3 regions of the Streptomyces sp. NBC_00234 genome follow, and region 3 is predicted to be linked to each of the others. Evidence: riboswitches for the same ligand, from Rfam matches in the RefSeq annotation. Region 3 holds a riboswitch; each other region holds the start of a gene.
What was found. Region 3 has a riboswitch for cyclic di-AMP ahead of OG230_RS01560 (transglycosylase SLT domain-containing protein). Riboswitches for the same ligand answer to the same signal wherever they lie in the genome.

Region 1: it holds a riboswitch for cyclic di-AMP, as region 3 does, so the genes downstream of both, OG230_RS31005 (M23 family metallopeptidase) here and OG230_RS01560 (transglycosylase SLT domain-containing protein) in region 3, are expected to answer to the same signal.
Region 2: it holds a riboswitch for cyclic di-AMP, as region 3 does, so the genes downstream of both, OG230_RS14265 (transglycosylase family protein) here and OG230_RS01560 (transglycosylase SLT domain-containing protein) in region 3, are expected to answer to the same signal.

Annotation. Positions count from the first base shown of each region.
Region 1 covers NZ_CP108101.1:7,064,437-7,074,065, forward strand. Annotated here, with positions in the region: gene dxs (1-deoxy-D-xylulose-5-phosphate synthase) at 1-164, shown strand, start outside; gene OG230_RS30985 (aspartate aminotransferase family protein) at 161-1,558, shown strand; gene OG230_RS30990 (helix-turn-helix domain-containing protein) at 1,623-2,231, shown strand; gene OG230_RS30995 (DUF6126 family protein) at 2,258-2,431, shown strand; gene OG230_RS31000 (tyrosine-protein phosphatase) at 2,451-3,263, opposite strand; cyclic di-AMP (ydaO/yuaA leader) riboswitch at 3,671-3,844, shown strand; gene OG230_RS31005 (M23 family metallopeptidase) at 3,850-4,797, shown strand; gene OG230_RS31010 (SGNH/GDSL hydrolase family protein) at 4,987-5,841, shown strand; gene OG230_RS31015 (STM4011 family radical SAM protein) at 5,851-6,759, opposite strand; gene OG230_RS31020 (STM4012 family radical SAM protein) at 6,768-8,138, opposite strand; gene OG230_RS31025 (STM4013/SEN3800 family hydrolase) at 8,135-8,947, opposite strand; gene OG230_RS31030 (STM4014 family protein) at 8,982-9,629, opposite strand, start outside.
Region 2 covers NZ_CP108101.1:3,294,056-3,303,684, reverse strand. Annotated here, with positions in the region: gene OG230_RS14280 (tetratricopeptide repeat protein) at 1-648, shown strand, start outside; gene OG230_RS14275 (cytochrome P450 family protein) at 645-1,934, shown strand; gene OG230_RS14270 (transglycosylase family protein) at 2,040-2,981, shown strand; cyclic di-AMP (ydaO/yuaA leader) riboswitch at 3,271-3,442, shown strand; gene OG230_RS14265 (transglycosylase family protein) at 3,446-4,150, shown strand; gene eno (phosphopyruvate hydratase) at 4,489-5,775, shown strand; gene OG230_RS14255 (FtsB family cell division protein) at 5,898-6,368, shown strand; gene OG230_RS14250 (DUF501 domain-containing protein) at 6,413-6,943, shown strand; gene OG230_RS14245 (Ppx/GppA phosphatase family protein) at 6,972-7,913, shown strand; gene OG230_RS14240 (NAD(P)/FAD-dependent oxidoreductase) at 8,341-9,629, shown strand, end outside.
Region 3 covers NZ_CP108101.1:331,840-341,468, reverse strand. Annotated here, with positions in the region: gene OG230_RS01580 (DeoR/GlpR family DNA-binding transcription regulator) at 1-154, opposite strand, end outside; gene OG230_RS01575 (DUF6296 family protein) at 347-595, opposite strand; gene OG230_RS01570 (PepSY domain-containing protein) at 775-1,647, shown strand; gene OG230_RS01565 (GNAT family N-acetyltransferase) at 1,747-2,247, opposite strand; gene OG230_RS01560 (transglycosylase SLT domain-containing protein) at 2,353-3,174, opposite strand; cyclic di-AMP (ydaO/yuaA leader) riboswitch at 3,177-3,332, opposite strand; gene OG230_RS01555 (carbon-nitrogen hydrolase family protein) at 3,685-4,545, opposite strand; gene OG230_RS01550 (APC family permease) at 4,552-6,060, opposite strand; gene OG230_RS01545 (TetR/AcrR family transcriptional regulator) at 6,199-6,798, shown strand; gene OG230_RS01540 (DUF5988 family protein) at 6,840-7,046, opposite strand; gene OG230_RS01535 (ATP-binding protein) at 7,146-8,402, opposite strand; gene OG230_RS01530 (cryptochrome/photolyase family protein) at 8,603-9,629, opposite strand, start outside.

The DNA.
Region 1 (9,629 bases), 6.7 Mb from region 3:
GGACGTTCGGCATTCCGGAGCGGTTCCTCGCCCACGCCAAACGAGGCGAGGTGCTCGCCGACATCGGACTCACCCCGGTGGAGATCGCCGGACAGATCAGTGCCGTCCTCGCCGCGAAGCGGGCGAAGGCGGAGCAGCCGGCGCTGAAGGAGAGCGGGGCATGAACGACGACCGGCCCAAGGGCTTCGATCTGACGCGGCTCCTCGCCGAACGGGGCGCCGAACGCTACGAGTTGCATACCGAGTACCTCAATCACCAACTGCCGCGCATGCTCCGCACGATCGGCTTCGACAAGGTCTACGAGCGGGCCGAGGGCGCGTACTTCTGGGACGCGGAGGGCAACGACTACCTCGACATGCTCGCCGGATTCGGGGTGATGGGACTCGGCCGGCACCACCCCGTCGTACGCAAGGCGCTGCACGACGTCCTCGACGCCTCGCTCGCCGACCTCACCCGGTTCGACTGTCAGCCGCTCCCCGGGCTGTTGGCCGAGAAACTGCTCACCCACAGCCCTCACCTGGACCGGGTGTTCTTCGGCAACAGCGGGACGGAAGCAGTCGAGACAGCCCTGAAGTTCGCCCGGTACGCCACCGGGAAGCCCAGGATCCTGTACTGCACGCACGCCTTCCACGGGCTGACCACCGGCTCGCTCTCGGTCAACGGGGAGGCGGGCTTCCGGGACGGCTTCGCCCCGCTGCTGCCGGACACGGCGATCGAGCTCGGCGACCTGGACGCGCTCCGGCGCGAGCTGAAGCGCGGCGACGTCGCGGCTCTCGTCGTCGAGCCGATCCAGGGCAAGGGGGTGCACGCCTCGCCGCCCGGCTTCCTGCGCGCCGCGCAGGAGCTGCTGCACAAGCACAAGGCGCTGCTCATCGCGGACGAGGTGCAGACGGGCCTCGGCAGGACCGGCGACTTCTACGCGTACCAGCACGAGGAAGGCGTCGAGCCCGACCTGGTCTGTGTCGCCAAGGCGCTCTCCGGCGGCTATGTGCCGGTCGGGGCGACGCTCGGCAAGGACTGGATCTTCAAGCGCGTCTACTCGTCCATGGACCGCGTTCTCGTCCACTCGGCGAGCTTCGGCTCGAACGCGCAGGCCATGGCGGCCGGTCTCGCCGTCCTCGCGGTGATGGAGGACGAGGAGACCGTGGCGAACGCCCGGCGCACCGGTGATCTCCTGCGCGAACGGCTGGCCGCGCTCGTCGGCCGCTACGAGCTGCTGCACGAGGTGCGCGGGCGCGGGCTGATGATCGGCATCGAGTTCGGCCGGCCGTCGTCGCTGGGGCTCCGCAGCCGCTGGACCATGCTCCAGACGGCCCGCAAGGGGCTCTTCTCGCAGATGGTCGTGGTGCCGCTGCTGCAGAAGCACCGGATCCTCACCCAGGTGTCCGGCGACCATCTGGAAGTGATCAAGCTGATTCCGCCGCTGGTCATCGGGGAGCCGGAGGTGGACCGGTTCGTGAACGCCTTCACGGCCGTGATGGACGACGCGCACAGCGGGGGCGGGCTGATGTGGGACTTCGGCAGGACCCTGGTGAAACAGGCCGTCGCCAACCGTTGACGCGAGGCTTTGCCTCAGAGGCAAGAAATTTGCCTCTGAGGAAAGATCCTGGCCCAATGGACGTATGAATCCTCCCGACGGAGGGGTGGCCGACGAGCTGCCCGGGGTCGCTCCGCGCCTGCGCGAGCTGCGCCGCAGCCGTGGCCTCACCCTGGAGACCGCCGCCCAGCGGGCGGAGCTTTCCCCCGCCCATCTCTCCCGGCTGGAAACCGGCCGCCGACAGCCGTCGCTGCCCATGCTGCTGGGCCTCGCACGTGTCTACGGTACGACGGTCTCCGAGCTTCTGGGAGAGACGCCGACCCAACGTGACGCGATCGTCCGCGGCGGCCCTTTCACGGGCGCCGAGGCCGACGGCTGGATGTACCGCCAGGCCGGCGGCTCCGGCCGGGCCATGCAGGCGCTCCGCGTCCGGGTTCCGTACGGCGCCCAGGGCGACCTGGTGCGGGTCCACCCCGGTGAGGAATGGCTGTACGTGCTGGAGGGACGGCTGCGCGTCGGTCTCGGCGAGACCGTGCACGACCTCGAACCGGGGGACAGCGCGCACTTCGACTCGCTCACTCCGCACCGGATCGCCGCCGCCGACCGCGGCGGCGCCGAGCTGCTCTTCGTCCACACGCTGCTGCAGAGTCCGGTCGCCGAACTCTGTCTGGGCAGCGGACTCCACCACCGCTGACCCCTGGCCCCGAAAGAGGGACTGTCATGTCCGATTCAGAGCACTACGACCCGCTCAGCTCGCGGTCCCCGAAGGGTCGCGGCTCGCAGGAGAAGAAGTTTCCGCGCGGCGTGGTGATCCGGCTGGTCGCCTACCTGGTCGCCGGACACGTCTTCGCGGCCTTCCTCTACCTGCTGTTCGAGGTGGCGGGCAAGGGCTGAGGCCGGGGGGCGAGGGTGGTCACGCCTCCTCGACGAGGCGCTCCCGCAGCCGCCCACGAGTCTCGGCGGAGAGCTTCAGACCCTCGGTGAGGTAGCGCTCGGTGCCGCCCCAGGTCTCCTCGATGGTCTCGAAGGCCGCCGCCAGGTAGTCGGCACGCGCACCGAAGAGGGGGTTGAGGAGCTCCATGACCTCGTCGGACATGCCGACCGCCGAGCTGTCGCTGCGCTTCACCTTGTACCGGCGGTGGGCGTCGTTGGACATGAGGTAGTCGGCCTCGATGGCATCGCGCTCCACGCCGACGGCCAGCAGCGACACCGCTATCGAGAGCCCCGCGCGGTCCTTGCCCGCGGCGCAGTGCATCAGGGCGGGGACGCTGTCCTCGGCCAGGGAGTGCAGCACCCGGCTGTGTTCCGCGGTGCGGTCCTTGATGATCGAGCGGTACGAGGCGATCATGCGGTCCGCGCCCTTGCCGTCGGCGAGGATCGAGCGCAGCTGCTCGATGTTGCCGTCCCGGACCAGTCGCCAGAACTCGGCGCCGTCGGCCGGGTCGGAGAGCGGAATGCTGACATTGCGGACACCCGGCAGCTCCACGTCGTAGCCGTCCAGCTTGTGGTCGGCCGCGTTGCGGAAGTCGAAGATCGTGTGGAGTCCGAGCCCGCCGAGGAACGCCGCGTCCTGCTCGGTGGCGTTCGCCAGGTGACCGCTGCGGTAGAGCCGACCGAACCGCACCGTGCGGCCGTCCGTGGTCGGAAGGCCCCCGACGTCACGGAAGTTGCGGACGCCCGTCAGCTCAGTGTGCGTCGACGGGACCTGCGGCAGCTGCTGCGTCACGGTGACTCCTGGAGTGTCTGGCGCCGGCGCTGCTCGCCGACGAGGGCACGGTCGTGACGATACGACATTGATTCCCCAGGCAATCATCTTGCCCCGGAGGCCGCCGTTCCGTGCCGTGCCGTGACCCGCGCTCCGCTACATGTCCGTATTGATGCATTTAGCGGAACATGCCCTGCTTATGGGGGAGATGGCGGTCGACTGGTGAGCGGGATCATATCCGTGACGGTGTGTGGCGAACCCGCCGAAGGGCATTCCGCGCGCCGTACGGAATGCCAAGATCCGTAATCCACGGAGTGTGACCGGAAATCCCGGCGGAAATTGAATCGCGCATTCCGGTACCTCGGACGCGGCTTGTTCCGGCCGTCCTTACTCGCTTACGGTCACCGTCAATCCGGACGGACCGCCTAATCCTGCCGCCGCCCGGAATCCGCATCCCACTCACGTGTGGCAGGAGCGGGGGACCCAGGTAAGCCGCCGGTCCGGAGAAATCCGGAACGGCTCGGGGTGAAGTCGCGCTCAGCGCGACCGGGCATCTCCAGCCCGAACCCGACAGCTCACCTCGTAGGCGCCGGAGAGGAATTCCCCCATGCCCGCAAAGGGTAAGCACCGTCGTACGAAGTCCGGCCCGCTCGCCCGCGGCGTCCTCGCCGCCGGGACCGGCGGAGCCGCTCTGGCCCTCCCACTGATCGGTGCCACCGGCGCGCATGCCGCTGAGCAGTCCGCACCCGTCGCCAAGCCCGCGGCGGCCTCGGTCGCCGCGGCGCACACCGCTCCCGCCGCCGCGGCCAAGACCGCCCCGAAGACCTACTCCGTGGTCTCCGGCGACTACCTGTCGAAGATCGCCGCCGAGCAGAAGATCAAGGGCGGCTGGCAGAAGCTGTACCAGGACAACCGCGACGTCGTCGGTGAGAACCCGAGCCTGATCTTCCCCGGCACCGAACTGACCCTCGGCGCCAAGGCGTCCGGCTCGGCGAAGGCCATCCCGTCCAAGGCCGCGGCTCCGAAGGCCGCCGCTCCGAAGACCGAGGCCCCGAAGGCGGACACGTCCTCCGACTCGGCCTCCTCCGCCGAGGCGACCACCTCGACGGACACCGGCACCTCCACCGGTGCCTCGGAGAGCAACAGCTCCGGCTGGACGACCCCCGTGGCCGACGCCACCGTCACCACGCAGTACCGCGCCTCCGGCTCCATGTGGTCCAGTGGCTACCACACCGGTGCGGACTTCCAGGCTGCCTCCGGCACCAGTGTCCGGGCCATCGGCCCCGGCACCGTGGTCTCGGCCGGCTGGAGCGGTGCGTACGGCAACGAGGTCGTCATCCAGCACGCCGACGGCATGTACTCCCAGTACGCCCACCAGTCCTCGCTCAACGTGTCGGTCGGCGAGACCGTCACGGGCGGCCAGCAGATCGGCCTCTCCGGTTCCACCGGCAACTCCAGCGGCCCGCACCTCCACTTCGAGGTCCGCACCGGCCCGAGCTACGGCTCGGACGTCGACCCGGTCTCGTACCTGCGTCAGCACGGCGTCTCCATCTGAGACGAGCGGCGGTGAGAAAAGGGCGGTGCGCGGCGGCGCACCGCCCTTCCGTGCGTTCCGTACTGTCCCGCGCCGGGGCCGCCACTTATTCCGGCTTTACCAAAAACTGACCGGGTGGTCTATCTCACCACCCGTCAACCCCTTATTACGGTCGCGTAGGTCACATTCGCGGGTGCAGGATACGTGTTTGTGGCAGACGATTCGAAACTCAATCAGCACGGTCTCAAGGACGTCATGGACGTCCCCGGCTTCATAGGGTCGTACGCGGCGATCGGCGACAGCTTCACCGAGGGCGTCGGGGACCCCGGCCCCGACGGAACCCTTGTCGGCTGGGCCGACCGATTCGCGGTACTGCTGGCGGATCAGCTCCCGGTCTCCGACGCGGGGACGGGCGTCGGCGCATCACGGCACGGCAATTTCCGTTACGCCAACCTCGCCGTACGCGGACGGCTCCTGGACCAGATCGTCGAGGAGCAGATCCCGCGCGCCAAGGAGCTGGCGCCCGACCTGGTCAGCTTCTGCGCCGGCGGCAACGACATCCTCCGGCCGGGGAGCGACCCCGACGACGTGGCCGAGCGCTTCGAGCGCGCCGTCGCCGAACTGAGCGGTGCGGTCGGCACCGTCATGGTCACCACCGGCTTCGACACCCGCCACATGCCGGTGCTGCGCCACCTCCGCGGCAAGATCGCCACGTACACCGCCCATGTGCGCTCCATCGCCGACCGCTACGACTGCCCGGTCCTCGACCTGTGGTCGCTGCGGTCCGTGCAGGACCGCCGCGCCTGGGACGACGACCGGCTGCACCTGTCGCCCGAGGGCCACACGAGGGTCGCCCTGCGCGCCGCCCAGGTCCTCGGACTCGACGTGCCGGCCGACCCCGACCAGGCATGGCCGCCGCAGGCGCTGCGCCGCCCGCTCGACGACCGGCGCGACGACATCCACTGGGCGCGGGAGTACCTGGTCCCGTGGATCGGGCGGCGGCTTCGCGGCGAGTCCTCCGGGGACCACGTCGAGGCCAAGCGCCCGGATCTGCTGCCGCTCTAGGGCTTGTCGTCAAACTGCCGTCGTTCGGCCGAAGTCCGGGCTCGCGTGCCCTGGCGCGTCTCGCAGGGGGAGTGAGTGCCGGGAGGGTATCCGCTCCAGCACGCCGCCCGCGAAGACGTCGTACAGCGGCAGCGTCTCCAGGTGCACATAGCCGATGTGGCAGTCGCAGACGGCGAGGGGACAGCCGCGTGGGCCGAGCGCCCGGCGGTAGCTCCCGTCGTAGAGGTTGCCGAGCTCCGCGCGCACGAAATGGCATCGCCGCACCGTGCCGTCGCCGTCCACCGAGATGACCGACTCACCGGTCCTGCAGGGCAGCCCCGCCGAGCTGTGCGGATGCCTGCTGTACGGGAACAGGGGGTCCAGGGCCGTCCAGCGGTCCGCCTCCTCGTCCGTGTAGCTGTGCCCCTCGGCGGCGTTGACCCAGAGATAGACCTCGTCGGGCAGCGCGGCCCGGAGCCGCCGCGCCTCGTCGAGGTGCTCGTCGAGGCCGACGATCCCGACGCTGTGACGGACGCCGAGCTCCGCCAGGTCACGGCACTTCCCGAGGAACCGGTCGTACGGCGTCTGACCCGGGTGGTACGTGCACCACAGGGCCACCTTGCCGAGATCCGCCTCCGCGAGCCAGCCGGTGCGGCAGCTGAGGTTGGTCTGGATCGCGACCCGGTTGATGTGCGGCAGCCGCGAGAGCTCGACCAGGGCGCGGCGGTACCAGGACCGCACCAGCCCCTCGCCCCACGGAGTGAACAGCACCGACAGCCGGTCGCCGGTCTGCGCCGCCGCCCAGGCGGTGAACCGCTCCAGCGCGGCGCGGTCGGCGCGCAGTTGCTCAGGGCTGTCGCGCCGCTTGGCGAACGGGCAGTACGGGCAGGCGTAGTCGCACGAGGCCAGCGGGCCGCGGTAGAGGATCGTCAGGTCCACGGAGGCGCTCACTTCGCTTCGTACGCGGCCATCGCGGCCCGTACGGCGGGGGAGAACAGCTCCGGCCCCAGCGCGTCGGAGTGGGCCAGCCCTTCCGGGGAGAGGCGGAGCAGACCGCGACTCACCGGGCCATCCAGCCAGCCGCGCGCCGCGAAGCGGTCCAGCTCGGCGCCGAAGTCCACGTACGGGTCCGTGCCGAACCGCGCGCCGTACTCCGAGCCGTCCATCCCCTCGGCCTGGAGGAGGGACTGCAGGAGGTGGCGCCTGCGTGCCTCGCCGTCGTCTACGTACCGCCCCACCTCGGCGCGGGAGAAGTCCTCCGTCGCCGTGAAGCCGTCGATGATGCCCCGGATCTCCCGCATCTCCACCGCGTAGTCGAAGGAGTAGTGCAGGGACGAGGTGTACGAACGGGCGCCGCAGCCGAGACCGATCATCCCGTCGGTCTGGCAGGCGTAGTCGTCGGGGCCCTCGTGCGGGGCGTCGGCACGGCGGAACATCCGCATCGACACCTGCTCGTAGCCATGGGTGAGGAGATGGTCGCGTCCCGCCCGGTAGAGCCGCAGCCGCTGCTCGTCCCAGGCCGCGTCGGACGCGGCCCCTGCCTCTGCTCCTGGTCCCGTCGCGTCTCCGAGCCGGCCGAGACCGGTCAGCGGGCGTACGTACAGCGGGTAGAGGTAGAGCTCCTCGGGGCGCCAGGCCAGCGCGGCGTCCAGGGAGGCCCGCCAGGTGTCCTCGGTCTGGCCGTCGATGCCGTAGATCAGATCGATGTTGAGGACCGGGATGCGGGCGTCGCGGATGCGGCCGAGAGCGGCCTCCACATCGGCCCGGCGCTGCGGGCGGACCGCGGCGCGGGCCTCGTCGTCGACGAAGCTCTGGACACCGATGCTCACGCGGGTGGCCCCCCGCTCGGCGAGGACGGCCAGCCGGTCCGCCGTCGCCGTGGAGGGCGAGGTCTCGACCGACAGCGGGACGGAACGGAGATCGGCGCCCATCCGCTTCTCCGCGATGTCGCAGAGCCGCTCCAGCTCGGCCGCGGTCAGGAAGGTCGGCGTTCCGCCGCCGAACGCCGCGGCGGCGAAACGCACCGGCTCCTCGTCGCCCAGCGCGTCACGGACCGCCGTCGCCTGACGGTCCAGGGCGTCGAGATAGCGCGTCGTCAGCTCCCCGGGCGCGCCGATCCGAGTGAACAGATTGCAGAAACCGCAGCGGACCTCGCAGAAGGGTATGTGGACGTACAGCGAGAGCGCGTCCTTGCGTTCCCCCGCCCACAGCTCGCTCAGCAGGGGCCGTTCGGTGCGGTGGCCGCCGAGCGGGCGGTACGCCGTCTTGTGCGGGTAGGCGTAGACGTAGCTCTGGTACGGCCTGACGGCGCTGGTCATCGGGTGGCCCCCGGATCGAGGAAGAAGTGGGCGTACGGCACGGTCCAGACGGCTTCGTGACCGAGGCGGTGGCCGGTGTAGCCGTCGTCGCCGTAGGCCGTGCCGTGGTCCGAGCAGACGATGGCGAAACACCGGCGGCGGCTGCTCGCCGCCGCGAAGAGCCGGCCGATGTGCCGGTCGACGTACTCCAGCGCGGCTGCGTGGGTGTCGCGGGAGTCCCCCGCGTCGGAGGTGGCGCCGTCCCGGTGGAACCAGTTCGGCTGGTGCAGGGCGGACACGTTGACGAACAGGAACAGCCGCTGCTCCTGCGGAAGTTCCGCGACGACCTGCTCGGCGCGTGCCACCTGCGACTCGAAGGAGGTGGGGGACGCCACGCCGAACCCCGGCTCCCAGTGGCTCTCCTGGAACAGGTCCGGAAGGACCGAGCCGAGAGGCCCGCGCTTGTTGAAGAAGCCGACGCCGCCGATGCACACCGTGCGGTAGCCGGCGCCGGCGAGCCCGGAGACCAGGTCGGGGGTGTCGAAGACGAACGTGCCGTCCGCGGTGGTCTCGCTGCCCGCGAAGCGCGCGGCGAACAGGCGCGGATGGGGCCCCGGAGCGGCGGGGGTCGGCAGGAATCCGGCGAAGATCGCCTGGTGGGAGGCGTAGGTGAAGCTGCCCGGAGCATGCCGCTTCTCCCAGAGGCCGCCGGGCAGATGGCGGGCCAGATGCGGGATGCGTCCGGCCGCCGCCAGTTCCGCCGCGACGTCGTGGCGCAGGGTGTCCAGGGTCACGAGCAGCAGATCGTGGCTGCCCACGATCCGGCTCATGTCGGGTCCGGCCTCCGCCGGATGCGGGGCGGGGTCAACGGGCAGCGTCGGCACGGTGGTTCCTTGTTCGGTTCGGTACGGCGGCGACCTGCGCCGCATAGGTGTCCAGGTTCTCCGCGCCGCTGCCGGGCAGGCCGGTGAGGCGGGGCAGCAGGTCGCCGAAGGCGTTGACCTCGCAGACGGCGAAGCGCCGCCAGCCGGTGGCGGGCAGCAGGTCGACGCCCACGCACAGCGTGTCGGGGAAGCAGGCGGCGGCACGCTCGCACACGGCCAGCGCCGCGGCCCAGCTTCCGCCCGCCGCCTCGACCGCGGCCCTGACCGCGTCGAGGTCGCCGCGCTCCCCGCCGAGATGAAGGTTGGTCATGGGGGAGCGGCTCGTCCGCACGACGGCGTGCGTCGCCCGGCCCCCGACGACGACGACCCGCAGGTCGGCGGCCCGACCGTGCTGCGACGCCTTCGGCAGCCAGCGCTCGATGTGCAGCCCGTCCGGCGCGAGCGCATCGACGACCGCGGCGACCTCGGCCTCCGTCGTGAGACGGCGCACCCGAAGCGAGTTGAAGAGGCGCCCCGCCGCGTCCCGTTCGACCGAGGTGGCCGCCCGCACCCGGCCGCCGCCCGCGGTCTCCACCGCCAGCACCCCGGAGGCGGACGAACCATGGGCGAGCTTGACGAACGCGCGCCC
Region 2 (9,629 bases), 3.0 Mb from region 3:
ACGGCGGGCGACATCGCCTCGCAGAGCATTCTCGCCACCGTGCTGAGCGAGCGCGCCGCGTTCTGGCTGACCGAGGCGGCCGAGGGGGGAGACGCCGAAGCGGCGTCCCGGCTGGGGCATCTTCTCCTGGGGGACGAGAGGCCGCACGAGGCGATGAAGTGGCTCCGCAGAGCCGCGGACATGGGATACGAGGACGTCGCCATCACCATCGGCAACATCTTCCGCGACTGGCGGGAGCCGGACGAGGCGGAGACCTGGTACCGCAGGGCGATGGCCCACGGGGACACCGGGGCGACGAACAATCTGGCGCTGACCCTGGAGGACCTGGGCGAGCCGGCCGAGGAGATCGAGCGGCTCTTCCGGGCCGCGGCGGAGGCGGGGGAGATCAGCGCACCGGTCAATCTGGGCTACTCCGCGAAGGCACGGGGGGAGTGGGACGAGGCCCGGCGCTGGTTCGAGGAAGGCCACGCGCGGGGTGCGTACTCCGGCGCCTTCGCCCTTGGCCGGCTGGAATGGGAACAGGGCAACAGGGCGGCGGCGGAGGAGTGGTTCGGCAAGGCCCTGGAGATGGGAAACCACGCCGCCGAGCGGGCCATCGCGGAGCTGCGGTCGGAGGGCGGGGAGGCGGCGGCTAACGTCGAGGGGTGAACGACAGCCCCTCCCACTGCCCCGCCGCGGCCCCCGAACTCTTCACGTGGGAGTTCGCCACCGATCCCTACCCGGCGTACGCCTGGCTGCGCGAGCACAGCCCCGTCCACCGGACGACGCTCCCCAGCGGGGTCGAGGCCTGGCTGGTGACCCGGTACGCGGACGCCAAGCAGGCACTCGCCGACACCCGGCTGTCCAAGAACCCGGCCCACCACGCCGGGTCGGCGCACGCCAAGGGCAGGACGGGCATCCCGGGGGAGCGCAAGGCGGAGCTGATGACGCATCTGCTGAACATCGATCCGCCGGACCACACCCGGCTGCGCCGCCTCGTCTCCAAGGCGTTCACCCCGCGCCGGGTCGCCGAGTTCGCACCGCGCGTGCAGGAGCTGACGGACCGGCTCATCGACAACTTCGTGGCGGAGGGGAAGGCCGACCTCATCCACGACTTCGCGTTCCCGCTGCCCATCTACGCGATCTGCGACCTGCTCGGTGTCCCGCCGGAGGACCAGGACGACTTCCGCGACTGGGCGGGCATGATGATCCGGCACGGCGGCGGCCCGCGCGGCGGGGTGGCCAGGTCCGTGAAGAAGATGCGCGGCTACCTCGCCGAACTGATCCACCGCAAACGGGAGAATCCGGGCGACGACCTGATCTCGGGTCTGATCCGGGCCAGTGACCACGGCGAGCACCTCACCGAGAACGAGGCCGCGGCGATGGCGTTCATCCTTCTCTTCGCCGGTTTCGAGACGACGGTCAACCTCATCGGCAACGGTACGTACGCGCTGCTGCGCAACCCCGGTGAACGCGAGCGGCTCCAGCGCTCGCTCGACGCGGGCGAGACGGACCTCCTCGCCACCGGCCTGGAGGAACTGCTGCGCTACGACGGCCCGGTGGAGCTCGCCACATGGCGGTACGCCACGGAGCCCGTCACGCTCGGCGGGCAGGACATCGCCCCCGGGGACCCCGTACTGGTCGTCCTCGCCGCGGCCGACCGCGACCCCGAGCGCTTCCGCGATCCGGACACGCTGGACCTCGCTCGGAGTGACAATCAGCACGTGGGATACGGGCACGGCATCCACTACTGCGTGGGCGCGCCGCTCGCCCGCCTGGAGGGACAGACCGCGCTGGCAACGCTCCTGAGACGCCTCCCTGACCTGCGCCTTGCGGTGGAACCTGCCGATTTGCGGTGGCGTGGCGGGCTCATCATGCGCGGACTGCGCACCCTTCCGGTGGAGTTCGCACCCGGGGTGCCGCTCGGGCAAGGTGACACTCCGTCAACTCTGTGACTTTCACGTGATCTCCGCTGCATCGACTTGTGACACACGTTCGAGTCCCGCTAGGTTCACCGTTCACCACAGCAGTCACATGTCAGTCACACGGAAGGCAATCCCATGGGCTCCGCGAACGGCAGACACCGTCGCCCTCGCCAGGCACCCGCCATCGTCGTCGCCGCAGGCGTGACGGGATCGGCCATCGCCATCCCGCTGCTCGGTGCGACCGGTGCGCACGCCGCCGACGCCTCGACCTGGGACCGGGTCGCCGAGTGCGAGAGCGGTGGCATGTGGAGTGCCGACCTGGGCAACGGCTACTACGGCGGCCTGCAGTTCTCCCAGGACACCTGGTCCGCGTACGGCGGCTCGGCGTACGCGCCCCGCGCCGACCTCGCCAGCCGCTCGCAGCAGATCGCCGTCGCGGAGAAGGTCCTGGAGGACAAGGGTCCGCAGGCGTGGCCGAGCTGCGCGGTCATCTCCGGGCTCGCGCTGGACGGCACCCTGCCGGGCGTCGACCCGGGCGGCGTGCCCTCCGCCGACCCCTCGGACTCGCTGCTCCCGTCGGACGACGCGACGGACGACACGACGGACGAAGCGAACAAGAAGGACAACAGCGATAAGTCCGGCAAGTCCGGCAAGGATGACACGACGGACGGAACGGAGGAGTCCGAGGACTCCGCCTCGCCCTCCGCCACGCCGTCCCCCGAGGCGTCCGACACCCCCGCGGGCACGGACGAGGGCGGCGGCAAGCACCGCGGCACCCCGGCCCCCGAGGCGAGCCAGGACACGGACAGGGGCAACGGGCGCGACTCCGGCCGGCACGCCTCGCGCGGTGACGGCGAGGCCCGCGACGCGGGTGCGGCGAGCCCCGAAGGTGACTACACCGTGCGGCCCGGCGACAACCTCTGGGCGATTGCTGACGCACAGAAGGTTCCCGGCGGCTGGACCGAGCTCTACGAAGCCAACAAGAGCGAGCTCGGCTCCGACCCGGACCTCATCCTGCCCGGCCAGAGCCTCGATCTGGGTCAGCGCGGCAGCGCGGAGAGCTCCAAGCGCAACTGATCCAATTCGGGAAAACACCCCAAAATCGGGGGTAGTTCAGGGACCTATGTCCACTTATGCGTAAGTGAGACATGGGTCTCTTTGCTTCAACTGGCGTGTCGCGTCCGGCTACTCCTTCCGTGTCCCCTCCGACCTGCGGAAACGTTCATTCCGTGGAGGCAAGTAAGGCACGAATGGCCGGTATGTCCCTCTTTGAATGTCGGGTTGGCTATGTTTACGGTCGGAACCGCTCGCACCGCGGGCCCCGTCGACCGTCACGCCGAATCCTGCCGTCGGTCGAAGGGAACAGACGCGTAAAGCGCCGTAGGCAGGAGCGGGGGACCCAGGTAAGCGCCGGGCCAGGTCGTCGGAAGACGGCTCAGGACCGGCTTGGGGTGAAGTCGCGTGCAAGGACGTGCGACCGGGCAACTCACTTGGCCCGAACCCGACAGCTCACCTCGTAGGCGTCGGTGAGGAGAAGCTCCATGCTGTTTTCCAGCAAGGCCAAGCACCGCCGCCCGTCCAAGGCCGTCCGTGTCGCCACGCTCGCCGGTGTCGCCGGTGCCGCTGTCGCCGTCCCGCTGATGGGTGCGACCGGCGCCTCTGCCGCCTCCGTCTCCACGTGGGACGCCGTCGCCCAGTGCGAGTCCGGTGGCAACTGGTCCATCAACACCGGCAACGGCTACTACGGCGGTCTGCAGTTCTCGCAGTCCAGCTGGGCCGCCGCCGGCGGTACGCAGTACGCGTCCCGCGCCGACCTGGCCACCAAGTCGCAGCAGATCGCCACCGCCGAGAAGCTTCTCGACCTGCAGGGCCCGGGTGCCTGGGCCTGCGCCGGCGCCGGCAACCTGACCAACGACGGTGTGGACCCGGGCGTCGACACCGGCTCCACGCAGAGCAGCAGCGACGAGCAGGCCCAGCCGGAGCGTCAGGCCGAGCAGCCGACCACGCGCAGCGAGCAGCGCACCGCCCCGAAGACCGAGGCGCCGAAGACCGTCACCACCCCGACCGGCGAGAAGGTCGAGAAGGGTGACGGCGAGTACAAGGTGAAGACCGGCGACACCCTGAGCAAGATCGCCGCGAAGCACGACGTCAAGGGCGGCTGGGAGAAGCTGTTCGAGCTGAACGACGACATCGTCAAGGACGCCGACCTGATCTTCCCGGGCCAGCAGCTCCACCTGACGAAGTAACACCTGGGATTCTCCTCCCCCCCCTGGGAGGGTGTCCGGCGGCATCCCTCCCGCTCTGCTCCCCGACCCGGTGCGCTCTCCCCCGTGCGTGCCGGGTCGGGGTCTTTCCGCACGGACGCGAGCGCCGCGGCGCGGCCCGGCGACGTTGAGCGTTCAAGTGTTGTAGTTACTCGCCAGTAAATTTCTGGACGTTTGCCCGTGAATGCATGCCCTTGGGTCCTTTTTCGTCCCAGGGGACGGGCGCCCGGCTGGCCGATGGGGTCCGGCCGGTTAGGCTCGTGTCGCAAGGCCACAGTGACCCTGCACAACCAGTGTCATATCCCAGAAGGAGATGCCTCGTGCCGTCCATCGACGTCGTCGTAGCCAGGGAAATCCTCGACTCCCGGGGCAACCCCACGGTCGAGGTCGAGGTTGGCCTCGACGACGGCAGCACGGGACGTGCTGCTGTTCCGTCCGGCGCCTCCACCGGTGCGTTCGAGGCCATTGAGCTTCGCGACGGCGACCCCAACCGTTACATGGGCAAGGGCGTCGAGAAGGCCGTCCTCGCCGTCATCGAGCAGATCGGCCCGGAGCTCGTCGGGTACGACGCCACCGAGCAGCGCCTCATCGACCAGGCGATGTTCGACCTGGACGCCACCGAGAACAAGGGCTCGCTCGGCGCCAACGCGATCCTCGGCGTCTCGCTCGCCGTGGCCCACGCCGCGTCGGAGGCGTCCGACCTCCCCCTCTTCCGCTACCTCGGCGGCCCGAACGCGCACCTGCTGCCCGTTCCGATGATGAACATCCTGAACGGCGGCTCGCACGCCGACTCCAACGTGGACATCCAGGAGTTCATGATCGCGCCGATCGGTGCGGAGTCCTTCTCCGAGGCCCTGCGCTGGGGTGCGGAGATCTACCACACGCTGAAGAAGGTCCTGAAGACCAAGGGCCTGTCCACCGGTCTCGGTGACGAGGGCGGCTTCGCGCCGAACCTGGAGTCCAACCGCGCCGCCCTGGACCTCATCGTCGAGGCCATCAAGGAGGCCGGTTACGTCCCCGGCCGCGACATCGGCCTCGCGCTCGACGTCGCCGCGTCCGAGTTCTACAAGGACGGCAAGTACGAGTTCGAGGGCAAGTCCCGCTCGGCCGCCGAGATGACCGAGTACTACGAGGAGCTCGTCTCCGCGTACCCGCTGGTCTCCATCGAGGACCCGCTGTACGAGGACGACTGGGCCGGCTGGAAGGTCATCACCGAGAAGATCGGCTCCAAGGTGCAGATCGTCGGTGACGACCTGTTCGTCACCAACCCGGAGCGTCTGGCCCGCGGTATCGAGGAGGGCTCCGCCAACGCCCTGCTCGTCAAGGTCAACCAGATCGGTTCGCTGACCGAGACCCTGGACGCCGTCGAGATGGCCCAGCGCAACGGCTTCAAGTGCATGATGTCGCACCGCTCCGGCGAGACCGAGGACGTCACCATCGCCGACCTCGCCGTCGCCGTGAACTGTGGTCAGATCAAGACCGGCGCCCCGGCCCGCTCGGACCGCGTCGCCAAGTACAACCAGCTGCTGCGCATCGAGGAGATCCTCGACGACGCCGCGGTGTACGCGGGCCGCTCGGCGTTCCCGCGGTTCCGCTTCGCCGACTGACCGGCGCAGCCAGGGCTGATCGCCGGTCCTCCGCGGGCCGAAGTCACCAGCCTCCGTCCGTCCCCGCACTCGGTCCCGTACCGTGTGCGGGGACGGACGTGTGTAATGGGGAGGCGTGAGAGATGGCCGGGAAGGACCGCGACCGGTTCTCCACCGCGACCAGGCTGCGACTGCTCGGTGAGCAGACCGCCGCCCGCGTCTACCGGTCCCAGAACCGACGCCAGGCCCGCCGCTCGCGCCTCACCGGCCGCGCCGCGTTCCTCGCCCTGGTCGTCTGCTCCCTCGTGGTCGCGCTCGCGTACCCGATGCGGCAGTACGTCTCCCAGCGCGACGAGATCGCCGACCAGGAGCGCCTGTCGCAGGAGGCACGGCTGCGGACCGAGGAGCTGCGCGACGAGAAGGCGCGGCTCAAGGACGACGCCTACATCCGGCGGCTGGCCCGCGAGCACCTTCACTACGTACTTCCGGGGGAGACCGGTTACACCGTGATCGACCCCGACGCGGCCGAGGAACGCCGCGGGGAGCCGAGCACGACGGACCGTGCCTGGCACTCGAACCTCTGGGACGGCGTGGACAACGCCGACCGCGACTGACCCGCACCATCTGAGAAGCACCTTCGAGCAGAACCAAGGCAGGCATGGAAACCCCCCCTCCGCAGACCGAATCCACCACGCCCACCGACGCGGACATCGCGGCGTTCGAGCAGCAGCTCGGCCGCCCGCCGCGCGGACTGCGCGCCATCGCGCACCGCTGCCCGTGCGGCAACCCGGACGTGGTCGAGACGCAGCCCCGTCTGGAGGACGGCACGCCGTTCCCGACGACCTTCTATCTGACCTGTCCGCGTGCCGCGTCCGCGATCGGCACGCTGGAGGCCAACGGGGTCATGAAGGAGATGAGCGAGCGTCTGCAGACGGACCCGGAGCTGGCCGCCGCCTATCGCGCGGCGCACGAGGACTACATCGCGCGCCGGGACGCCATCGAGGTCCTGGAGGGCTTCCCGAGCGCGGGCGGCATGCCGGACCGGGTGAAGTGCCTGCACGTGCTGGTCGGCCACTCGCTGGCGGCCGGTCCCGGGGTGAACCCGCTGGGCGACGAGGCGATCGCGATGCTGCCGGAGTGGTGGGCGAAGGGCCCGTGCGTATCACCGTGCGGCGACGACAGGCCCTAGCCCCGACACCACCACCTCAGGAGTCCGTATGACCCGCGTTGCCGCCATCGACTGCGGTACCAACTCCATCCGTCTGCTCGTCGCCGACGCCGACCCCGTGACGGGAGAGCTCACCGAGCTCGACCGCCGGATGCAGATCGTCCGCCTGGGGCAGGGGGTCGACCGGACCGGCCGGCTCGCCCCCGACGCCCTGGAGCGCACCTTCGCGGCCTGCCGCGAGTACGCCGCGGTGGTCAAGGAGCTGGGGGCGGAGCGGATGCGGTTCGTCGCCACCTCGGCCTCGCGCGACGCGGAGAACAGTGACGAGTTCGTCCGGGGCGTCCTGGACATCCTGGGCGTCGAGCCCGAGGTGATCAGTGGCGACCAGGAGGCGCAGTTCTCCTTCGACGGCGCCACCAAGGAGCTGGCCGGCAGCGACCACCTGGCGAAGCCGTACCTCGTCGTGGACATCGGCGGCGGCTCCACCGAGTTCGTGGTCGGCGACGACGCGGTCCGCGCCGCCCGGTCCGTGGACATGGGCTGCGTGCGCATGACCGAACGTCACCTGGTGCAGGACGGCACCGTCGTCGACCCGCCCACCCCCGACCGGGTCGCCGCGATCCGCGCGGACATCGCCGTCGCCCTGGACCTCGTCGAGGAGACCGTCCCGATCGCCGGGGCCGCCACGCTCGTCGGCCTGGCCGGCACGGTCACCACGGTGGCCGCGATCGCCCTGGAACTGACGGAGTACGACCCCGAGGCGATCCACCACTCCCGGGTCTCCTTCGAGCAGGTCCAGGAGATCACCGGGCGGCTGCTCGCGTCCACGCACGAGGAGCGCGCGGCGATCCCCGCGATGCACCCGGGACGGGTCGACGTGATCGCCTCCGGGGCGCTGATCCTGCTCGCGGTGATGGAGCGGACCGGAGCCCGCGAGGTCGTCGTCAGCGAGCACGACATCCTGGACGGAATCGCGCTCTCCGTGGCGTAGCCGCAGGCACCCCTGGCAGCTGCTCAAACGCACTCCGGCCTGCACCTCTGAGCCGTTCGGAGGCGTTCCGGAGGCCCCTTCGGGGGTCCGCCACGACGAAGTTCGTGAACTTCTTCACAAGGAATTCGGCCCGGTTGGGTGCCGTTCGGCCTATCGGGGGCCGCAACGGCCGCCCGACGGCCTCCGCGGCGCGGCTCCGGTCAGGTTCCGGGCATGTTGCGCGCGGGTGAACCGGAGCCGTGGTTCGGCCCTCCCGACAGCACAAGGGCCAGCTCACAAGCGGTGAACAACGTTCGCTGGGGCACTGTGGTTCCCCTCGGCCCCCATGACCTGGGTCACGTGGGCGGCGGAGTGTAGCAGAGGGTCGCGGATAGCTTGTGAAGGGGCTCACGAGCAGGTGCCCCGAGGGGGGTGGATACTCGATGGCATGAGCACCACGGAGCGTCCCAGGATCCTCGTTGTAGGCGGTGGGTACGTAGGCCTGTACGCAGCTCGTCGCATTCTGAAGAAGATGCGCTACGGGGAGGCGACCGTCACGGTTGTCGACCCTCGCTCGTACATGACGTACCAGCCCTTCCTCCCCGAAGCTGCCGCCGGCAGCATCTCCCCTCGGCATGTCGTCGTCCCGCTGCGACGCGTCCTGCCGAAGGCCGAGGTGCTCACCGGTCGCGTCACCACGATTGACCAGGACCGCAAGGTCGCCACGGTCGCGCCGCTCGTCGGCGAGGCCTACGAGCTGCCCTTCGACTACCTCGTCATCGCGATGGGCGCGGTCTCCCGTACCTTCCCGATCCCCGGCCTCGCCGAGCAGGGCATCGGCATGAAGGGCATCGAGGAGTCGATCGGCCTGCGCAACCACGTCCTCGAGCAGCTGGACAAGGCTGACTCGACGACCGATGAGGACGTCCGCCGCAAGGCGCTGACGTTCGTCTTCGTGGGCGGCGGTTTCGCCGGTGCGGAGACCATCGGTGAGGTCGAGGACATGGCCCGGGACGCGGCCAAGTACTACACCAACGTGAAGCGCGAGGACATGCGCTTCATCCTCGTCGACGCCGCCGACAAGATCCTTCCCGAGGTCGGCCCGAAGCTGGGCGCGTACGGCAAGGAGCACCTCGAGGGCCGCGGTGTGGAGATCTACCTCTCCACCTCCATGGACTCGTGCGTCGACGGTCACGTCGTGCTGAAGAACGGCCTGGAGGTCGACTCCAGCACCATCGTGTGGACGGCCGGCGTGAAGCCGAACCCGGCTCTGGCCCGCTTCGGTCTGCCGCTCGGACCGCGTGGTCACGTGGACACCTCCGAGAAGCTTCAGGTGCAGGGCACCGACTACATCTGGGCCGCGGGCGACAACGCCCAGGTTCCGGACCTCGTCGGCCGCAAGGCCGGCAACCCGAACGCCTGGTGCCCGCCGAACGCCCAGCACGCGCTGCGTCAGGCCAAGGTCCTCGGCGACAACGTCATCTCCGGGATGCGCGGCTTCCCGCAGAGCGACTACAGCCACGCCAACAAGGGTGCGGTCGCCGGTCTCGGCCTGCACAAGGGCGTCGCGATGATCGTCATGGGCAAGGTGAAGATCAAGCTCAAGGGCCGTCTCGCCTGGTACATGCACCGTGGCTACCACGGCATGGCGATGCCGACCTGGAACCGCAAGATCCGGATCTTCGCCGACTGGACCCTCGCGATGTTCCTCAAGCGCGAGGTCGTCTCGCTCGGCGC
Region 3 (9,629 bases):
CCCGGCGCAGGAGCCCCGCCCGGTCGAGCGCCTTGAGGTCGCGCCGCACGGTCTCGGCGGTCACCTGGAATTCCTCTGCGAGGGAGAGCACGTCGACGCGTCCGCTCTCCTGGGCGAGGCGGAGGATTTCCTGCTGCCGCTCCGGTGCGTACATGTGGTTTCGTATCCGTTTCATGCCCGAGTCTGTGGTTTCGCGCTCAGGTTACGTCCAGGGTGCCGGAATGTAAACAGATTCGGGCATGGAGCGGGCATGAACGGACTTCCGGTTGTGTCTGGGTGTGCCGTGGCAGCACACAGCACACAGCGCACCGCGACGCGCAGGGCGCCGCGGTGTGTGCCGGTCCGCTCAGCGGGTGCGGGGTGATCCCTCGCTCAAGGGCCGCGCGAGCAGGGGGATGCCCGGTGCCTGGTGGCCGCCGCTGGCCAGCATGCGTATTTCGCCGCGTTCACTGATCTCCGCGCGGACGATTCCGGTCTCGTCCTCGTACACGGGGTATCCGCCCGCCCCGGACCGGTCGCTCATCCGGACGACCACCACGTCGTCCGCCGCGCCGTACGTCTGGAAGATCAGCTCGTAACTCTCGGGGTAATCCATGGGGGCCTCCCGACCGGGTACCGGCAGGGGCCGGTGGTCCGTGTGTCCCATTGTTTCGCACCCTCGCCCACGGCGCGCCCGGGCGGGCGGGCCGCCAACGGGAGGAGACGCACGTTCGATCGGGTGACCCGTCCGGTAGGACAACATGACCGGCCGGTCAGGGGGCTAGTGATGCGTGTATGAGCCTTGAATTCCGACGAAAAGCCACCGCGTCCGCGCGTGCCCGCAGCCTTCGTGTCGCCGGCGGCGCCCTGTGCGCCGTCGTCGCTTCCGCGCTGCTCGCGGGCTGCGGGCAGGAGAGCCGTGACCAGACCGGGGCGGCCACATCGGAGGCCGCGAAGGTCGTCCCGAAGCAGACGGCCTCCCCGTACGGGAGCCCTTCCGGCAGCCCGTCCGGCAAGACGAAGCCGACCGAGGACCAGGCCGCACGCAAGAAGCTGCTCAGCGCCACCAAGGTCACCTTCGACAAGGCCGCGACGACCGCGGTCGGGGCCGTTCCGGGCAGCAAGCTGGCCGAGCTCGATCTGGAGGGCCTGGACGACGACACCGACCGGAGCACCGACGCGAGTGCGAGTGCCTCGCCGAGCGGCAGTGCGAGCCCCGGCGGCACGGCCAGCCCGAGTGGCACGGCCAGTCCGAGTGGCAGTCCGAGCGGCAGTGCCTCGCCGAGTGGCAGCCCCAGCCCGAGCGGGAGCGGCTCAGGTCCGCAGTGGGTGGCCGAGGTCGCCGAGGAGGACGGAACCGCGCACACCGTCCGGATCGACGCGGTCACCGGCAAGGTGATCGAGACGGCCGCGGACACCGATCAGGACGCGGCCGACAAGAGCGAATTGGCCGACTGGATCGCCAAGGCGAAGCAGACGCCCGAGCAGGCGGCCAAGGTGGCCACGGACAAGCAGAAGGGCACGGTCACCTCGATCGGCCTCGACACCGGCGACAACGACACCCTCGTCTGGGCGGTCGACGTGGTCGACGCGGACTGGAACAAGACCGAGTTCGAAGTGAACGCGGCCGACGGCAAGATCCTCCAGGAGGAGAAGGACAGCGACTGACGCCGGGCGGCGCAGTCCTTCCCAGGCGGTGGCGGGCCGGACACCCCGGTTCGTCGCCCGCCCGGGGAACGGTGGAGCCGGTGGGCCCCGGCGTCCGTGTCAGGCGAGCCGTGCCTCCGCGTCCAGCGAGCGTGCGTAGGCGATCCCCGGCCGGCCGCCGAGTACGGTTTCGCCGGTGCGGACGAACCCCGTGCGGGCCAGTACGGCCTGGGAACCGGGGTTGTCGTGCGTGGTCGCGGCCCGCAGTGCGGTGAGACCGTACGCCGTGGCGGCCAGCACGCATATCCGGCGGACGGCGCTCGTGGCCAGCCCCTGGCCGGCGGCCTTCTCGGCGATCCGGTACCCGAGGTCGGCGGCGCCGTCCGCCACGTCGACCAGGTTCACCCGGCCCAGCACCTCGCCACCGTCGCCGACCAGCACGTGGAAGTAGATCAGTCCCTCGGCCTGTTCGGCCAGGAGGCTGCTGTGCCGTGCGTCGAACCGTGCGAAGTACTCGTCGCCGCGGTCCGGGACCGAAGCGGCGAAGTAGGCGCGGTTCTCCTGCTCGAAGGCGAGCAGAGCCGCAGCGTGGTCCTGGCGAAGAAGCTGGAGTTCGGGCATGGCGCGAGTCTTCCACGGCGGCCCCGGACGCGGAACTGCCGGGCGGTGAGGGCCTGTCGGACCCTCGCCACCCGGCAGTCGTGAACCGCGGCCGGTGCCGGTGGATCAGTAGGCGCCGAAGACGTTGTCGATGGAGCCGTACTTGTCGGCGGCGTAGTTGCACGCGGCGGTGATGTTCGCGACCGGGTCGAAGCTGTCCGTGGACGTACCGGGCACGTGGTACGCCTGGAAGGTCGGGTCGATGACCTGGAGCAGGCCCTTCGACGGGGTGCCCGCGGCGGCGTTGGAGTCCCAGTTGTTGACGATCTGAGGGTTGCCCGAGGACTCGCGCATGATGTTGCGGTGGATGCCCTCGTAGGTGCCGGGGATGCCGTGCTCTGCCATGACGGCGAGCGACTCCTTGATCCAGCCGTCGAGGTCGTTCGTGTACGTCGTGGCCTTCGCGGCGGCGGGGGCGGCGGTCTTCGCGGCCAGCGTGGTCGAACGCTCGGAGCGGTCGGCGCGGTCGCTGCTCGCGGCGGCACGGTCGGAGGACGAACCGGAGGCCCTGGCCGTGGCCTTGGCGCCCACGGTCAGCTCCAGGCCCGGGTGAATCAGACCCGGATTGCCGCCGATGGCCTTTCGGTTGTCCTTGTAGAGCTTCTTCCAGCCGCCACTCAGGGAATGCGCATCGGCGATCTTGTGCAGGGAATCACCCTTGACGACGGAATAGCTGGTGATCCCGGCCTTCTGGGCGGTAATTGCCTTGGCGGGAGCGGCTGCCGGAGCCACTGCCTTTTCGGCGGAGACCGACTGCGCGGGCGCCGCGGACGCGGTGGTCGCACCGATCACCGGCAGGGCGAGGACGGCTCCACCTGCGGTCACGGCGACGAGTCCGCGGGTCAGGGGGCTGGACTTGGCACGACGGTGCTTACCCATCGAGGGCATGGCGAATTCCTCTCCGTCGCCTGCGAGGTGAGCTGTCGGGTTCAGGCTGGAGATGCCTGGCCGCATGTGCATGCGACTTAACCCCAAGCCGTTCCGCATAACGGATCGGCAACTTACCTGGGTCCCCCGCTCCTGCCGGGCGTGAGTAGGTCCGGTTTTCCGGACGGCGGCAGGATTCGGCGTTCCATCCGGATTGACGGTGACCGTAGGCGAGAAATGCCGAAGGGGACAAGTCCCGAATTCCTGATCACAATTCATTTACAAGATCGATGAGCGGGATCGCCGATGAATTCACCCGAACCGCGAAGCCAACTCTCTTCCCGCAGAAGGGATGCGGGTGGGGCGCCGACGCTTCGGAAATCCCGGACGTGACGCTGGCCACTGCGTCCGAAAAGGGTGATTTGCTCCGTGGGGAGTCTTCGCGATTCGGGCGAAAAGTGCTCTACGGGCCATCAGGGTTGAATGCTTTGAAAAGTCCGTATTGGTGTATTTTTTCGTGCTGTGTGTGGCTCAGTGGTGCGGGGTCGGCCGGAACGTTCCCCCGTACATCGGCAGGTGGATCCGCTCGCCGTAGCGGGCGAGCTGTGCCCACGGGCGGTTGAGTCCCGCGGAGCCGTACGCGCGGACCCGGGCGACGGTGTCGAGGTCGAGGACGTCGACCAGGACCTCCTCGCCCGTCCCCGCTTGCTGGCGCACGGTCCCCTCGGGGTCGACGATGGCGCTGGCGCCGACACCGGCAGGGTCGGCCGCGTTGAGATTGACGACGTAGAGCTGATTGGTCCAGGCGTTGGCACGTGCGCAGACCAGTTCCATGTCCCGGTCGCGCGTGGTGGTGAGCGTGGGCTGGAGGATGACCTCGGTGCCGAGCCAGGCGAGCTGCCTGGCGGTCTCCGGGAACGAGCCGTCGTAACAGACGGCGAGGCCGGCACGTCCGATCCCGGGCAGGTCGAAGACGACGAACTCACTGCCGGGGCTGGCCTGTTCGTACGGCTGCCACGGGAAGATCTTGCGGTACCGGGCCACGATCTCGCCTGCCGGGGAGACCGCGAGGGCGGTGTTGTACGTGTTCCCGTCGTCGGCCCGCTCGTAGAGGCTGCCGGGTATCAGCCACAGACCGGTCTCCCGGGCCAGGGCGCAGACGCGGTCGGTGAGCGGGCCCGGGATCGCCACGGCGGCCTCCCGCATCCAGTCGGCGCGGGCCTGGAGCAGCGGCGCCTCGGCGGCGAGCATCAGCTCGGGCACGACAACGAGCTGCACATGGGGAAAGGTGTCGCGCACCGCGCGTACCCGGTCGGCAAAGCGCTCCCAGGTGGCGCGCAGATCGTGCGGTACGGGGGTGGTCTGGACGGCGGCGATGGCGAGTGTGCGCATGGGTGTTCAGTTCTCCGTGGCGGGCAGGGTGACGACGGACGTACGGCCGTGGTGGAAGAAGCGGGCGTGGCGGGAGCGGATGAGGAGCATGACGACCGCCCCGAGCGCGAGGGAGCCGACGCCGAGCAGGAAGACTCCGCCGACACCGCCAAGGGACGTGTAGCCGTAGGCGGGGTCGAGCATGTCGTAGGCACTGCGCAGGAAGGCCGCCAGCATCATCAGGCCGCCCGTGGCCGGCATGACGCCCTTGACGAGCAGGTCGCGCGGGGAGCGGCGCAGGTGTCCGCGGAAGTGCCAGGCGCAGGCGAGTCCGGTGACGCCGTAGTAGAAGGCGATCAGCAGGCCGACCGAGAGCACGGCGTCGCCGAGGAAGTCCGCGGAGACCAGCGTGAGGAGAGTCAGCACGACGGCCGCCGCGGCGCCGAAGAACACCGTGCCGAATGCGGGGGTCCGGAAGCGGGGATGTATGCGGCCGAAGGCGGCGGGGAGGGCGCCGTGCGCACTCATGGACAGCGTGGCGCGCGGAGTGGAGACCGTGCACGTCAGCAGGGCGCCGACGGCCGAGACCCCGATGGCGAGCTGTACCAGTGAGGCCAGGCCGTCGCCGAGTACCGCGGGCGCGAGACCGGTGAGGACATCGGCGGCCGTCTCCTCGTTCCCCAGTCCGAGCCCCGAGCTCCCGGTGCCGGCGAAGGAGACCGCGGCGAAGGCGGTGAACAGGTAGGTGACGAGCAGGATCAGAGTGGATGTCACGGCCGCCCTGCCCGGGGTGCGCGCGCTGTCGACCGTCTCCTCGTTGAAGGTGATGAGCGCGTCCCAGCCCCAGTAGATGAAGAGGCACAGCAGGACCGCCTCCGAGAAGGACGCGAAGCTGTCGAAGCCGAAGGGGTCGAGCCAGCTCAGGGACGGGGAGGCCGCACCGTCGCGGGCGAGCGCCGTGACGCCGAACGCGAGCAGGGCGACGAGCTGGAGCCCGAGCATCGCGTACTGGACGTGGGCGGCGAGCTGGATCCCTCGGTAGGCGACGGCGACCGCCAGCGCGAGCAGCAGCACCGCGACGGCGGTGACGGCCGGGGTGCTGCCGGCCGCCGCGTCCAGGCCCAGGAAGCCGAGCAGGGCGGACGCGCCGACCTGGGCGAGCGCGGTCATGGCGATGACGGTGGCGCACAGGACCGTCCAGCCGCCCGCGAGCCAGCCGAAGGCGGGGCCGAAGACGCGGGTGTTCCATACGAAGGTGGTTCCGCAGTCGGGCATCTCCCGGTTCAGCTCCCGGAAGGCGAACGCGGTGAGCAGGATCGGGACGAAGCCGAGGAGCAGGGCGGCGGGGGCGAGATCGCCGACCACCAGGGTCACCAGGCCCAGAGTGATGGCGATGCTGTACGCCGGGGCCACGGAGGCCAGTCCGAGCGCGACCGTGGCGAGCAGGCCGACGGAGTCGCCCCGCAGTCCCTTCTCGGTCAGTGGTGGGGCGTGGGGCGGGGGCTCCGGTGCGGCCCCGACGGCGTCTGTGGTCATGACTGCCTTCCAGGAGGAGGTGGCACGAGGCGACCTCGATTCGTTAAACGGTGATTTAACGAAACGCCGATGGCGCGGTCAAGCCCTGGAGAGGTATCTTTTCGTTCTGCTTCAGTGAATGAGAGAGCGAGGGGCGCGGTGGCACGGCGCAAGGACCAGGAGGCGCGGCGGGCGCAGCTGAGCGAGGCCGCCGGACGGGCACTGCTGAGCCGGGGCCTCGAAGGGCTGCGGCTGCGGGACGTGGCCGAGGAGGCGGGTGTCACGCCCGCGGCGGTCCTCTACTACTACGAAGACCTCGACGCGCTGATGTACGAGACCTTCCAGCAGGCCATCGAGCGGTTCTGCCGGGACCGCGACGCGGCTGCCGAGCAGCACACGGACGCGCGGGACCGGCTGCGTACCTGCATCGCGTCCGGCGTGGCAGCCGGCCCGCAGGACCAGCTGCCACGACTTCTCTTCGAGTACTGGCCCCGCACCCTGCGGGACCCGAAGGCCGCTGCCCTCGACAGCGTTCTGACGGAGCGCCAGATCGGGGTCTACCAGGGAATCCTGGTGCTCGGCGAGTCCCAGGGCCACTTCACGCTGTCGGACACGACGCGCATGACCGCCTCGAACTTCGTGGCGATGGAGGACGGCTACCAGATGGACGTGCTTGCCGGCCGGCGGTCGCGGCCGGAGGTGATCAGCGCGCTGCACTCCTATGCGCGGGCAGCCACCGGCTGCGCACTGGAGCGCTAGGGCCTGTCGGGAGTGTCCGCAACGTATCGGTCGGGCTGCGGTCAGCCGGGTACCTCCGTGCGCTCCCACCACGTGTACACGGGCAACTGACCCTTGTCCGTCTCCTCGTGACGGTCCGTCGCTTTGAAGTGCTCGTACCCGCCGCGGAACGGGATCTTGATGTCGAGCCCGGGTTCGTCGACGGGGACGATCCGCTCCGGAAGATCGTCGGGGCCGCCTTCGAGGACTGCTTTCGTTACGTTGGCCATGGGGAAAGTCTGCCCGGCGAGCTGCCCCGCTCCGTCATGACGCGCCGACGGGCCGGGTCCGTACGGGGGCACGATGGCGCCGAGCAGCCCCATGTCCTCTCAGGTCCGGGCGTGCGTGGTGATGTCGGCGGCGAACTCGGCGACGACGGCCGGGGTGACGGTCGGCCGGCACTGGCCGAGGGCGGCGAGGTAGTCCCCGGTATCCGCGCCGGCCTCGGCGAAGTCGCGTTCGAAGGCGGCCTGGGCCGCCGTCCGGGCCGCGTGTTCGATGTCGGCCGGGGTGAACAGCTCGCTCGCCGCGACCAGCGCGTCCACGTCGACGTCGTCCCGCCGGGCCGAATACCGCGACCAGATCGCCGCACGGGCCGCGGCGTCCGGGGTGCCGATCGGGACGAGGTAGTCGAACCGGCCCGGCCGCAGGAAGGCCGGGTCGAGGGACCGGATGGAGTTGGTGGCGCACACCAGAAGCCGCTCGTCCCGCTCCCGGAAGCCGGGGATGAGCTTGAGGAGTTCATTGGTGACGCCATGCATGCCGGGCTCCGGACGCTCCCCGCGTACGGGTGCTATCTCCTCGACCTCGTCGATGAAGACCAGCACCCGTTCCAGCTCGGCGATCCGGGCGAACGCCGTGCGCAGTGCGGCGGCGAGATTGCCCTCGTCGGCCAGGCGGGACGGCAGAAGCTCGACGAAGGGCCAGCCGAGGCGCGAGGCGATGGCCCGGGCGAAGGTGGTCTTGCCGGTGCCCGGCGGGCCGAACAGGGTGATGGCTCGGGGCGGTACGACGCCGTGCCGGGCCGCCCGCTCGGGTTCGGCCAGCGGCATGACGACACGGCGCTCGATGAGACTCTTCTCCGCCTCCATGCCGGCCACCTTGTCCCACAGGTCACCGGACAGCACCCGCCCGCCCAGCTCCGTCAGGAGGTCGGCCGGGGTGCCCGTGGCCGGTTCTGCCTTCTCGAAGTAGGCGACTGCGGGCCGCCGCGTGTACCCCGCCTTCCGCAGCCCCTCACCCAGCATTTCCTCCTCCGCCAGCACATAGGCGATGCGGCGCACCCGCGCCTCGATCAGCCGGCGTTCGAGCTCCACCAGCAGTGCGCTGGCCAGGCCCCGGCCGCGCCAGGCCGGCTCGATGGCGATCCGCATCACCCAGGCCCGGCCGCCGGACACATGGGCCAGCGCCGCGCCGATGGGCCGGCCGCGGTGGACGGCGACCACCGCGGGCTGACGGGAGGTCAGGGCGCTGATGCACTCGGCGAGCGGGAAGACGGACTCCTGGCCGAGGTCCGCCGTCGTGTCGATGAGATGGACGACCGCCGCCAGATCGTCCTCGCGGTAGTCATGGATGAGCCAGTTCACGTGCCGCTCCTCGCCTCGGGGTGGTTCCCGAGACGCTAGATCCTCGGCGGCGGGCCGTCGTGCTCCACCGAGGACAACACCACGGCCCCAGTCGTACGAAAGGGATGCGGTACGGGCGGCGGGATCGCGGGTACGGGCAGCCCTCCCGGCGGCTTCCGGGCCGCTTCCCCGGTGGCTCATGAGCAGCTCTTCCGGGTGCCTCACGACAGACCGCGTGCCTCCTTGAACCGCGCAAGCCCCTCGGCGAGCTCCACGACGGGCTCCGGATAGTCGTACCGGGCGCGGTCCAGCCCCGTCAGCTTCCACGGCTCGTGCACGGCACCGCCCTCGATCCCGCTCAGCTCGGGCACCCAGCGGCGTACGTACGCGCCCTCGGGGTCGTACCGCTTGCCCTGGAGTACGGGGTTGAGCACGCGATTGGGCCGGCTGTCCGTGCCCGTGCCGGCCACCCACTGCCAGTTGAGCTGGTTGTTGGCGACATCGCCGTCCACCAGCAGGTCCAGGAAGTGCCGCGCACCGATCCGCCAGTCGACGTACAGGGTCTTGGCGAGGAAGCTCGCGGTGAGCAGACGTCCGCGGTTGTGCATCCATCCCTCGTGACGCAGCTGCCGCATGGCGGCGTCCACGACCGGGTAGCCGGTCAGGCCCTCCTTCCACGCCTCGATCTCGTCGGCCGCTGACCGCTCGGTGCGCCACCGGTCCTGCCGAGCCCGGTAGTCGGCGTGCGCGGCGGCCGGACGGGCGGCGAGGACCTGATGGTGGAAGTCCCGCCAGCACACCTGTCGTACGAAGGCGTCGGCGCCCGCACCGCCCGCCGCGCGGGCCCGGTGGATCACTTCGACGGGGGAGAGGGTGCCGAAGTGCAAATGGGGGGAGAACCGTGAGGTGGCGTCGCCCGCGAGATCGTCGTGAAGGTCCTCGTACTCCGTGATTCCGTGCCTCAGCCACGCGGTGAACCGCTTGCGTGCCTCGGTCTCGCCGCCCGGGGCCAGCCCTTCGGCGACACCCGGAACGGCCGTACGGGAGGGGACGGCCTCCGATCCGGGGCCGTCCGGGACGCGTACGGCACGCGGTGCCGGGAACGCCTCCCGGACCGGTTCTCCGGACCACCGCCGGAAGTACGGTGTGAACACCGCGAAGTGGTCGGAACCCGAGCCCGTCGGGGTCACCGCGCCCGGGGCGACGGCGGTGACCACGCCGTCGTGGACGTGCAGCCGGCGACCCTGC